Methanococcus voltae PS: one gene and its partner. The protein of the gene in region 1 binds, or shares a complex with, the protein of each later gene. Links are inferred from orthologs where the notes say so. Each region holds a gene or a part of one and is shown on either strand. Other genes may lie near its edges.

Region 1 (6,762 bases):
GTGTAGTAATAGGGTGTATTAATATTAAGTAATGATATTAAGTATTAATATAATGAAATTCTATGATTTAGACCATATATAAAATTACAATTATCGATTAAACTTATTAAAATTATTAAATTATTAAGTTATTAAAATTATTAAATACGTGATTATAATGGAAAATACTGCAAAACCCCTAAAATATGAAAATAACACTAAAAACTTAAAATTCACACAATGGACTATCGAAAAACGAAATTTACACGATTTAAACGAATTAAAATCAAATATTATAAAAAATTTAGAAAATAGTGATTTATTGGATAAAAAAGCTCTTTTAATGTTAAGCGGGGGCAAAGATAGTGCCACTGCACTTGCATTATGTAAAGAATTAAATATAAACGTTGAATTATGTATTCATTACGTCCACAACTGGAGCTGGGATATTTCAAAAAACGAAGCCGAAAAGTTGGCTAAAAAATATGAAGTCCCGATTATATTCCCCGATATAACCGAAAAGCTCTCTAAAAAAATTCGCGGTGCAAAAGGTAAAAGTATCTGTAGAATATGTAAAGACATAATGAAAATTAGAGCTGTAGAATATGCACACGAAAATGGATTTGATATCATAATAACTGGTGATACCGCCTTGGAAAAAATCTCGGGGCCAATTTTAGATGATTTAAGGGAAAAAAACCCAAATTCTGAAGATAAAGAATTTTATCATAAAATGGAACTTTCAAAAATCCCAAGACGTTATGATACTTATTTTTTGAGACCTCTCTTAAGATTAAGCCAAAATGATGTTATGGCAATTCACGAGCATTACAATATAAACGTACAACGTGTTCACGAAGTAGGGGATAAAATCGGTCATTGGAGAGAAGGTTGCTGTTTGAAATATTGCGACCCTGAAGAAAAAATATCAACAGATTTATTTAATGAAGTTTTCGAATTGAATAAATATCTTACAGAAGTTGCAAGGGAAAATAACATACGAGCTTCTGTATTATTGCCTTCAAAAGATATATTAGTTTTACCAAAGACAAAAGGTAATGTAAAAATAGTTTTAGATGCAATAAATGGTTTTTATGTATCAAGACGTATATCAACGAATGAAACTTGCGTATGTTCTAAAAATGGCGATGAAAATGAAAATAAAAGTAAAAGTAAAGACGAGAATAAAAATGAAACATTAACTTTAGATAATTTTAGTTATTCAAGATGGCAAGGTTGGTAATGAAAATAAAAGAAATAAAAAAAGAATATTATTTTTAAATTTTTTCTAAATTTTTTCTAAATCCAAGCCCATATCCACAGATTTTGCAGAATGTATCAAACAACCCATGGAAATAACATCAACAGGGTGTTTTGCATAGCTTAAAACATTTTTTTCCGTAATTCCGCCACTTAATTCTATAATAGGTTTGAAATTGTATAATTTATTACAATCTTCAACAATACGTAGGGCTTCTTCAATTTTTAAGTCGTTATAATTATCGAGCATAATTATATCGGGATGATAGTTTATAACTTCTCGAAGTTGAGTGTTATTATCAACTTCTACCTCAATTTTTTTACTAAAACTAACTTTTTTAACCCTTTTCATACATTCGGCAATACCTAAAGCTTCAATATGGTTATCTTTAATCATAATCATGTCATCAAGTCTATATCTGTGCGTATCTCCGCCCCCTACCTTAACAGCGTATTTTTCAACTATCGATAAAAGTGGTAGAGTTTTTCGGGTGCAAGCAATTCTAACATTTGGATTGATTTTTTTAACAATTGAAACGATTTGATGAGTTTTTGTTGCAATTCCCGATAAATGCATCATAAAATTTAAAATCGTCCTTTCAAATGTAATTATTTTTTGAGCGTTACCGCTAATTTCCAATATTTTAATTCTTTTTCCAGATTTTCCAGATTTATTTGAAAAATCAATATAATCTCCTTCATCATATAATTTTTTACAAGAAATACCATTTTTTTCCAAAAATTCAACTACAAAATCCATTCCACAAATTTTGGTATTTTCCTTAACAACTACAAAAGCTTTACAGTTTAAATCTTTTGGTATCAACGTTTCAACGGTTAAATCGCCAAAACCAACGTCGTAAGTTAATGATTTTTCCAATATTTCAATCGCGTGTTTTTTTATCATAATATCACGTTTATCATAATTTTAAGTTTCCTGGTTATTTCTTTATTGCATCATTTATTTAAATTATTTGACCTATTCTCTTACAATTTATTGTACAGTATGGATTAATTAGGGTAAAAAATTATATATATCGGGTATTTTAAATTATTTTATTATTAGCTATATTATTAACCTTGAGGGGCATATTATGAAAAATAAACTTTATTTAATTCTTTCTTTATCTTGTATGTTAATGTTATCTGGATGTATTGGTGTAACAGTGTGTTCTGACGAAGTGCTAAATGAAGATATTACAACAGATAGTGATTATAAAGATATTTCAAAAAATAATGGTAACAATTTAAAATCTAACGTTAGGACAACTAATGGCCAATTTAAAATAGCATGGATAAACTATTAAGTTAATGAAATAAAAAATATAAAGAATATAAAAAATATAAAGAATATAAAGAATATAACTGGTAAATTCTCTTAAATTAGGATAATTTACCCGTAAATTCCCTAGTTACAATTGTAGCATAATTTCCTTTTTCTAATTCAAAAGATAATTTCAAAATTGGATTATCATTTGAATTTTCAACATTTTCTTCATTTTCATATATTTTTTTAATTTTAAAGTTATAAACTGGAGTAATCATTTTACGTCTAAATCCTGAGAAATTACCGTAATCTTCAATTCTAAACTTCTTAAAGTCGATATTGTACTTTTCAAATACTTCTTTCTCAATTTCTCCAGCTATGCCTCCGGAGTATTCTGTTTTATACCCACAAAGTGGTGCAGTAGGTATTCCATCTTCTAATACGTCCCCTTCAAGAGTTTTATATCCGTAATCATATCTTTTATTCAATATTTCATTAAATAAATAAGATTGATAAGCGTTTACAAATAAACTTCTAAGCTGTGGGGCAAATGCGTAAAAAGCTTTCTTATAGTCTTTATACTTTAAATACTGCTGTATAAGTCTTTTCTCGTACTCACTTTCCCTAGGGAATAATTTTAAAGCTAATTTGAAATCGCCATTTTCAACAGCTTCTCTTGCATCTTTTTTAAGCCCTTTTTCATGTATTGGGGTACCACAGTATATATAAAAAGCCGTTTCAAAGTCTCTTTCATAAATATGTTTACCTACAAGATGAGTAATTGGTCTATATAGCCCGAAACGTTGAATTCCAAAATAATTGAGCACATAATCTAACTTTGTATCCTCAATAGGGTTATTTTCACATTCATTCTCGTTTTCTTCAAAATCTCTAATTTTTATTGTAAATTTATTACCCCATAAGTTACCCATTCTCAACTTTTTATTTGACTTACAGACATCTTTTACTATAAATTGACCCCCTCTTTTTTTTACGAGTCCATTTTTACCAACTGCTTCCAAAACCTCTGGTTTAATCCCAAAACAACCCATTCTTTGGGTCGTTAAAGCGTATTTATCCTTGGTACCTGCAAAACCAAAATTTTTTCTTTTAGTTTTAGTAAGTCTTGCTAAGTCCTTTATCACATCAATGGTGTTATAATTAAGTTTTTCAACTGTAAAATGCAAAAAAGACCCATTCCAACGCTCTACGTCTTTGAATTCTTCAGGAATATTTAAATTATCTTCTTTATTTTCATTATTTTTATTATTTTCATTAGTTTCACTAATTTCTTTATTTTTTAAGCTTTTCCCAGCTTCTAAAACCAAGTCTTTTTCTAAAATTTCCTCAACAATAAAATCTTCGGGATTTTCTTTTACTAGCCCATCATTTCGCCTAAAATCTGTAATAAAATGTTCAATGTTTATTTTTAAATCGGTTAAGTCATTTGTAACTTTTTTATTTCTAAACTTTCGCCTAAAATTATTTCTAAATTTAGAGATATTTTCATTACTTTCTCTTTTTCTTTCTTCCATAACATATTCAAATTTTTTATAAGTTTCCATGTGTTTCCAATCTCCGTGTATAATTATAATGTATTAAATTACTAATTTTCGTCAATGTATTTTAATTTTACAAACCTATATAAACTATAAATAACTATCTTCTTTTAATCTAACTATTATTATTTAGGTGTACGCCGATAATTTTTAGTATGCTATTTAGTATATTGTTTAGTATATTAGTACTTGTACATAAATTTATAATTATTTTATGAGACATATAAATATATTATTTTATTTTCAAATGTACGTTAGAATTTGCATAAATTGCATAAAGCCAATTTAAGATTTAATTAAGAATCAAATTAAGAATAATAAATTACACGTTACGGAGGGAAACAGTGACAGGAACGAAACAATCAGAAGTAAATATTGGAATGGTTGGACACGTAGACCACGGTAAAACAAGTTTAACAAGAAAATTAACCGGTGTTTGGACAGATACTCACAGTGAAGAATTGAAAAGGGGTATTTCAATTAGATTGGGTTACGCAGATTGCGAGATTAAAAAATGTCCAGAATGTGAGGGCGCTGAATCTTACACCATCACAAACAAATGTGAATGCGGTGGAAAACCAGAAGTTTTAAGAAAAATCTCCTTTGTAGATGCACCAGGACACGAAACACTTATGGCAACTATGTTATCAGGAGCTTCTTTAATGGATGGCGCTATTTTAGTTATCGCAGCAAGTGAAACATGCCCACAACCGCAAACAAAAGAGCACTTAATGGCTTTAGACGCTTTAGGTGTTAAAAACATTTTAATCGTCCAAAACAAAATCGATTTAGTTTCACGTGAAAAAGCAGTCGAAAACTACGAAGAAATAAAAGAATTCGTAAAAGGTACTGTAGCAGAAGACGCACCTATAATTCCAGTTTCTGCACACCATGGTGCTAACTTAGACGTTTTATTAAGTGCAATCCAGGAGTACATCCCAACACCTGAAAGAGACGATACTTTAGATGTAAGAATGCACGTTGCAAGAAGTTTTGACGTAAATAAACCAGGTTCCCCTATTAAAAACTTAAAAGGTGGAGTTATCGGTGGAAGTATCATCCAAGGTCTCTTAAAAACAGGTGCAGACATTGAAATAAGACCTGGTATAAAAGTTGTAGAAGGAAACAAAACTTACTGGAAGCCAATTGTAACAAAAATAACTTCATTAGGTGCAGGCTCTGCAAAAGTAAAAGAAGCACAACCTGGTGGTTTAATTGGTGTAGGTACTGAATTAGACCCTTCATTAACAAAATCAGATGCTTTAAACGGTAGTATTGCAGGAAAACCTGGAACTTTACCTCCAACTTTAGAGCAAATGACAATAAAACCTCAGTTACTCGAAAGAGTTGTAGGTTCACAAGACGAATTGACAATCGAACCATTAAAAACAAATGAAGTTTTAATGTTAAACGTTGGAACATCAACAACCGTTGGAATAACTGCTTCAGCAAGACCTGACGAAGTAGATATTAAATTAAAATTGCCAATCTGTGCAGATAAGAATGACAGAGTAGCAATTAGCAGAAAAATAGGTTCAAGATGGAGATTAATCGGTTACGGACTTATAATCTAAAAATTATAATTTAAACTTATAATTTAAACTTATAATCTAAGACTATAATCTAAAAATAGAATATTTAATAAAATATTAAATTCAATTTATTATTTTAAACTTTATTTAATCTTATTTTTAAAATTTAAGAATGTAAAATAGTGTATATAAAATAGTGTATTTAATATACTAATGTAGTATACTTACAATTTCTTAAGTTTCGCAATATAGAACGGTTCATTTGGCGGTAAAATCTTAAGTGTACCCTTAATTATTGCATCTTCAATATTTAGTCCCTTGTAGTCATTTTTATCTAATTTTACAAGTTCTACGTCATTTCTAAGGTTTACTATATGGCTAATAACTTCTTCATCTTCCTCAATTTCTGGCGAACATGTACTGTATACTAATTCACCACCTGATTTTAATAAATCAATAGCTGTATGTATGAGTTCTTTTTGACGATTGGAGCAAAATAAAATGTCACTTCTATTTTTAATCCGGCTACTATCCTTATAAGCATTACCTGTACACGGTGCATCCAATAGTATTTTATCAAATAATCCTAATTCTTCAGGTTTTAAGTTAACAGAATCCGTATTCATTGTTACAACGTTTTTGAGTCCCATACGGTTAATATTTGATGTAAGACTTCTAACCCTATTTTTATTTACCTCAACAGCGAAAACCATGCCTTCATTATTCATTAATTGTGCGATATGTGTAGTTTTGCCACCTGGTGCAGCACACATGTCCAATATACGTTCGCCTTTTTGAGGATTCAAGGCAATAACTGGTACCATTGAAGAAATACTCTGCATAAAGTAATATCCGTAAAGATATTCTGGAGTAGCACCAACTGAAAAAGGACTGCTAATCACTTTAAAGGCATAATCCAAGAAAGTATCTTCCAAAACGATTTTTTTATTTTCAAGCCTTTTTTTCAATTCTTCGGGCGTAATTTGTAATGTATTGACCCTTATATACTTATAATTTTGAAAATCAACCGTATTATTGTCTTCGTCATTTTTTTTATCCAATTCATCATTGGAATCGTTTTTCAAATTATTATTAGATTTTGATAAATCCAATTCTATTTTATCTTCTTTTCTAATTTTATCCTTCATCTGTCTCATTTTTTTAA
Region 2 (5,674 bases), on another replicon or contig:
TTCCTATTTCTTCATAGTTCAAAGGGTTATGTTTATTCATTTTTTTCTCTTCATAGATTCCGATATACTTTCCAATCGATAATTCTTCACTATATGCGTGAATATATCCAAAGGACTTTACATCAATTTTTAATTTTTCAATATTTCCATAATCTTTAAAATTATGTTTTATTTTTTTAAGGTATTCTAAATCTACATCTACATCTGAATCCATATCTAATTCTTTACTGTAACTATTTTCAAGTCTTTTTTTGATATTATCCTTTAAAAAATCTATTTTTTTGGAAATGTCTGAATTACCGCCGTGGCAATTAATTATTAACAATTTATTTATTCCTATTTTTGAATATTTGATGATTATATCTTCCAATTCAGAAATTATATCTTCTAAGGAGTTATGTATGCCATGTTTAACATAATCATACTCTGTAGATGTACAAACGGTTCCTAAAAATTTTACACCCGTTTTCAATGCAACATTAAAAGCCACGTAAGACGCTATTTTAATATCTGTATCGATTGGCAATGCCGAACCATGATTTTCTAGATACGAACCCATTGCAATAACGCCTATTTCATGAACTTTTTTGTTTTCTTCAAGTAATTTTCCAGAATTTAATCTTAATTCAAATATATCACTCATTATATCACAAAATATTACAAAAGTTTAAAGTATATCATAAATTTAAAGTTATAACGATTTAAAATCAAAAGTTTCAATTTTTAATGTTCAATTGAATTTTTAATTATTTTGGTAGTTAACTTATTTAACATTAGTTATTTGATTTTATCAAAGCATCTGAACTAAGTTAAAAAATATATAATTCTAAAAAATAGGAAATTGGATTGTAATAAAATATTTGATTATTTTGTTAATTTTATTTTTATTACTTTATTATTCGTTTAAGTTGGCTCTATCTTTAAATTTTAAAGCTCTTCTATATGTTCCGTATTTATCCAATGGCGAATATCTAGGCGGTTTAACTGTTATTGCTTTACCACCGCACTTGCAGACATTTTGCATAGTATATTCTCCACATAGTGTGCATTTTTTTAATTGCATCATCTCACCTTTGTGAGTATATTACGTAATTATATACATAATTATTCTTCAATTCTTATAAAGTCGCCTTTTCCGTCAGCATATTTAACAATATCGTTCATAGCTTCATTAGCTACACTTCTTAAGACTTCTTCACCGCTTTTATAATCTGGCGCAATTACTTCGATTCTATATTTTGGAGCCCCAATGTAGGAAACGTCAACTTGAACATCTTCGTAAGGATTAGCTTTTATTGCTTTTTTAATTACTTTTTTAATTACTTTTATTCCATCTGGTTCTGTAGTTGAAAGTGATAACATACCATCTACTTTAACATTTGAGAGTTCGATGTTCTCTTTTGCAATCTTATATAATTCTTCTGTCCACTCTTTTGAGATATCCATATCTTCAAAAGCTTCTTCTCCTTCAATAACTAAGGATTCAAACGCAACATATAATTCTCCGAATTCTTCTTCAATTGTGTATCCTACTTCTTTCCAAGCATCTTCTAAAGATTTACCAAGTTTTTCTGATGCAAATTGTAATAATTTTTCAGCTCTTTGGAATCTTTTCCATTCTTGAACTTTTGCTCTTTTCTGCTGGTCTGTAACTCTTTTTAATGATAAATCAATCTGATTTTTATTAGGATTTACTCTTACAACCTTTGCAACGACTCTTTGTCCTTTTTTAATGTGATCTCTTATGTTTTTAATCCAACCTGATGAAACTTCAGAGATGTGTACCATACCCTCTTTTTTAGGGTATTCTAATAATTCAACAAATGCACCAAATGATTTAACGTCACTTACATTTCCTATTACAATATCGCCTTCTTCTGGAAAATTAGATTTCATGATATTACACCTTAAATTTTATAATATATTCTAAAAAAAGTTAAGCTACTTTTCTTTTTCTTTTTTCTTTTTCTTTTCTATTTTTAACTTATTATTTTATGATATGTATTTTCCGAAATAAATAAGTAATAATATAAATTTAACAATTGATTACAAATTACAAAATTAAAATTATACTATATCAATATAATATTAATGTATAATATATAAAGTTATACAATAATTTTCATAATAGAATAAATGATTATAAAACAATGTTAAATTTTAATGATTAAAAAAGAAGAGTTTTATGATTACAAATATTATACGAACGTATAATTTATTGTAATACTTCGAGTATTTTAGCTTTTATTGAACCTTTTGAAGCTTTAGGTTCTGCAATTGTTTTACCGCATGCTGTACATTTAACAACTGTTGATGGGCAACCAAATAAAACTTGTTGGTTGTTGCAATCTGTACATTGTACTTTTAAAAATCTGCTTTTTGGTCTTGGTATTAATTCCATGTTTCTCACCTTTATTTCACTATCTATTAAAAATTAAATGTAGAAATATGTTGAATTTACTTATTCAACTAATTCAAACATTCTAGCTCTGAATCCACCGTTGCTTCTTGTGTGCATTTTTCCACATTCTGCACATTTGTATCTTAAATCCAATTTTTTAATTGGTTTTGCTCCACCAGGTAATGGTCTTGGGTAACCCCCGTAACCTGCAGTTACTCTTCTGAATAACCTTTGACCTCTTCTCAATTCACTTGCTTTTCTCTTTTTAGCTCTTTCTACTGTATGAACGGTGTGTTTTTTACAGTATGGACAATATCTTTTAATTTTCTTTTTCATTTTCATAAATAGTCACCTGTTCCACTATTTTGTGTTTCTCTAAAATTTTTGAAAATCTCCCATCTAAAGAAATTAAATCATTTTTATTTAAACCATAAACACAATTTCCATCTGTAAAATATGGAAACTTGTGATTGACTCTTACAATATGAATATCTCTTTCAGTATTTATAACTTTTGGTATTTCATCATCTATATTTTTAAAAACATTATCTTGAAAATCAGAGTCTAAATTTGAAGAATAATCCTTTTTAAGTTCATTTTTTTCAAAATTTTCAGTTAATTTTTCTAAATTTTCTTTTAAATTTCTGGATAACTCGTTAGAACCATTTGATACACTATCATCTTGCAATGCGGTATTTTTGACCTTAATTTGCATACTTTTTGCACTATTTGGGTCATAATTTTTAACAGAAGCATCTATAATATTTTCAAAGTTGGTTAAAAAATCAGAGTTGTCACTACATAAAGTGGTATCTATAAGATTGTTAATAATCTTATAAATTTCCTTTTCATCTTCAATTAATAATTCAGGGTTTTCATTTAAAATAATAATTTTATATAATCTTACCTTTAATAACGAAGACGAATAGTATTTTACACGATTGATTTTTTTTACATCTAAATCGTTGATATTATCTTTTTTAGAAATGCTTTCCACATATTGTTTAATATCTGAATAAAGACTTTCTGATATTTTAAGCAATTTTGGAGATGCTATTTCATCAAAAAAAGCATTTTTAGCTTTATTATACATATTTTCACTTATTTTAGTTATTATTTATTACTAAATTCTTACTCATACTATTATTCCTAATTAGATACTAAAGTTTTAATTGAAGTATTTAATTAATATAACTTCAATTAAGATTCAATTCTTGGTGCAAGTAAAAATACTAATTTAGCGCCACCAATATTATATTCTACTTTAACAGGCATATCTTCGCCTAAGTATATGTCTAAAATATCTTCTGATGCAGTAGACTTTGTTATATCTTTTAAGTATGCAAGATTGAAAGTACTCTTTGAGTTTTCCAATACTTTATATTCAACCATTACATTGTTTATAACTTCTTCGCTTTCCACAGCTCCTTCATTCTCTTCTGAACTTACAACTTCTGTTTCCGATTTTGAAAGTGAGAATATTGTTTCGCTGTAGTTTAAATCTCCTTTTGAAGATATTACAAATTGATTATCACTTGAATTAACGCTTAAGATAATATGGTCGTTTACCAATTCTGAGTCCTTTAAAGCTTCTACAAATGCACCTGCTTTGATAGATACTTTGTTTGGGTACTCTATGTCTGGAACTTTTAAATTATTTGATGAAATGTCGTACAACGCCATTGAGAAGTTTCTTGTAACATTGTTTTTAAACGTAGTAAGCAATTTATTTTTTTCTTCATCATATTCCATAATTATTGTATCATTACTTTTAGACCTTGCCATTATCTTTTTTAAGGCCTCTAAGTCTATACCTAAATCGTGTATTCCACTAATGTACTCTGAAAATACGGTTTTAGGAATGTTTAAACTGACTAAAGCCACGTGTGAAGGGTCCATAGCACTTGCCTTAATTCCTTCTTCATCTACTTCGAAACATATTTCATCTACTAAGTTACTTGTAGCATTGATTATTTTTTTGAAGTCTTTTGCATCACAAACTGCTTTAAACATTTGCTCACCACTATTTTTTTAAATAATATCTCTAAAAATATTTAGAAGTTAGATTTAATTAATAAATTTAATATCAATTTAATATCAATTTAATTTTAAACATAATTAATTTTAAACATTTTTTATTATATTTTACTAACTATATGTAAATAACTATATGTATCTAATGTTTTGTTTTTAATTTAAATACTCTATTAAAAATATCAAATACATATTAAAAAAAATAAATAGCATAAATTAGAGTTATTGCATTTTTATTCTAATTTATAACGTGTATGATTAATTAATTTGACTATTTTATTTAATTTAATCTCCTTTTACAAAATCCCAGAATGATTTTATAGCACTAGGGTTTTTAGGTCTTTTACCTCTAACTAAGTACAAGTATCTTGTAAGGTCTAAGTCTTCTATTGGAACTATTTTTAAAAAGCCAGCTTCTGCTGATTTTTTCGCAGGAATTTCTGAAATAATACTTACTCCGTAACCTTCGGAAACAGCCGTGATAATAGATGACGTACTTCCTAAACTCATAACTGTATGTAAATCCATCATTGAATATCCTTTTTTATTCAATGCATCTATTAGTATTTCACGAGTTCCTGAACCAACTTCCCTATCGACGTAATCTTCTTTTAATACATCGGATAATTTTGCGATTGGTTTTTTAGCTAAGGAATGGTCATTAGGCACTACTAAAACTAACCTATCTTTTCCTATAACGATGTTATCGTAATTCTTATCATATATGTTTCCAACTGCGATAATATCAACGTTTCTTTCCTCGAGCAATTTGAAACATTTTTCTGAGTCTGTAATTTGAATTTCAAAGTTAACGTCTTTGTATTCTTTTTTATACTCTTTTATAATACTTGGTATTAAGTATTCACCTGGTGTGGTACTTGCAGCAATCCTAATAATACCTTCAGGGTTTTCATGTAACATTTTCATTTGCTGTTTTGAGTTATTAATGAATTCTAAAACTTTTTCCGCATTTTCTAATAATATAGTTCCTTCAACGGTTAAATCAACCCCTTCGGGAGTTCTTAAAAATAATTGCGCATCAAAAAACTTTTCAAGCACGGATATATGATTACTAACGGTACCTTGCGTAACGCCTAATCTTTTAGCGGCTTTTGAGAAGCTTTTAGTTTTTGCAGCATGTAGAAAAGTTTGAAAGTAACTTATTTTTGGGTCCATAATATCACTATCGCTATTCGCCATCATTATTATTTTAATTAAATGATTTTAATATGTCTTTTA

What was found. The genes of interacting proteins can lie anywhere in the genome.
Region 2: the proteins of M2325_RS04800 (region 1) and M2325_RS00245 are in contact, whole or in part, in a crystal structure (PDB 3CW2), measured with the Saccharolobus solfataricus proteins. The link is inferred for Methanococcus voltae PS from one-to-one orthologs. Residues at the interface, in WP_009988771.1 of Saccharolobus solfataricus: Asp222, Lys225, Pro226, Gly227, Thr228, Gln229, Phe230, Asn231, Leu233, Lys234, Gly235, Leu259, Phe273, Thr274, Lys275, Tyr300, Leu301, Asp302, Pro303, Ser304, Leu305, Lys307; in WP_009989173.1 of Saccharolobus solfataricus: Val185, Arg186, Thr187, Asn188, Glu189, Pro190, Leu191, Gly192, Val193, Glu194, Ile196, Lys197, Ile200, Ser201, Leu204, Ile217, Lys218, Ile219, Tyr220, Thr221, Ile222, Gly223, Ala224, Pro225, Tyr227.

Annotation. Positions count from the first base shown.
Region 1 is NZ_JANUCQ010000002.1:344,438-351,199, reverse strand. What follows is about bases 3,539-6,524. They hold M2325_RS04800 (translation initiation factor IF-2 subunit gamma), read left to right. Parts: upstream 3,539-4,409; coding sequence 4,410-5,639; downstream 5,640-6,524. Other genes in these bases: M2325_RS04795 (NOL1/NOP2/sun family putative RNA methylase), read right to left, coding at 5,822-6,524; truD (tRNA pseudouridine(13) synthase TruD), read right to left, coding at 3,539-4,071. Also shown: M2325_RS04820 (phosphoadenosine phosphosulfate reductase domain-containing protein), read left to right, coding at 158-1,222; nadC (carboxylating nicotinate-nucleotide diphosphorylase), read right to left, coding at 1,268-2,146; M2325_RS04810 (hypothetical protein), read left to right, coding at 2,334-2,546; more of truD, read right to left, coding at 2,623-3,538; more of M2325_RS04795, read right to left, coding at 6,525-6,762. UniProt on the Methanocaldococcus jannaschii protein: eIF-2 functions in the early steps of protein synthesis by forming a ternary complex with GTP and initiator tRNA.
Region 2 is NZ_JANUCQ010000001.1:49,524-55,197, forward strand. Bases 1-2,831 are described here. They hold M2325_RS00245 (translation initiation factor IF-2 subunit alpha), read right to left. Parts: upstream 1,897-2,831; coding sequence 1,105-1,896; downstream 1-1,104. Other genes in these bases: arfB (2-amino-5-formylamino-6-ribosylaminopyrimidin-4(3H)-one 5'-monophosphate deformylase), read right to left, coding at 1-643; M2325_RS00240 (nucleolar RNA-binding Nop10p family protein), read right to left, coding at 896-1,063; M2325_RS00250 (30S ribosomal protein S27e), read right to left, coding at 2,216-2,401; M2325_RS00255 (50S ribosomal protein L44e), read right to left, coding at 2,462-2,743; M2325_RS00260 (DNA replication complex GINS family protein), read right to left, coding at 2,721-2,831. In the rest of the region: more of M2325_RS00260, read right to left, coding at 2,832-3,494; M2325_RS00265 (DNA polymerase sliding clamp), read right to left, coding at 3,602-4,414; M2325_RS00270 (selenium metabolism-associated LysR family transcriptional regulator), read right to left, coding at 4,721-5,611. UniProt on the Methanocaldococcus jannaschii protein: eIF-2 functions in the early steps of protein synthesis by forming a ternary complex with GTP and initiator tRNA.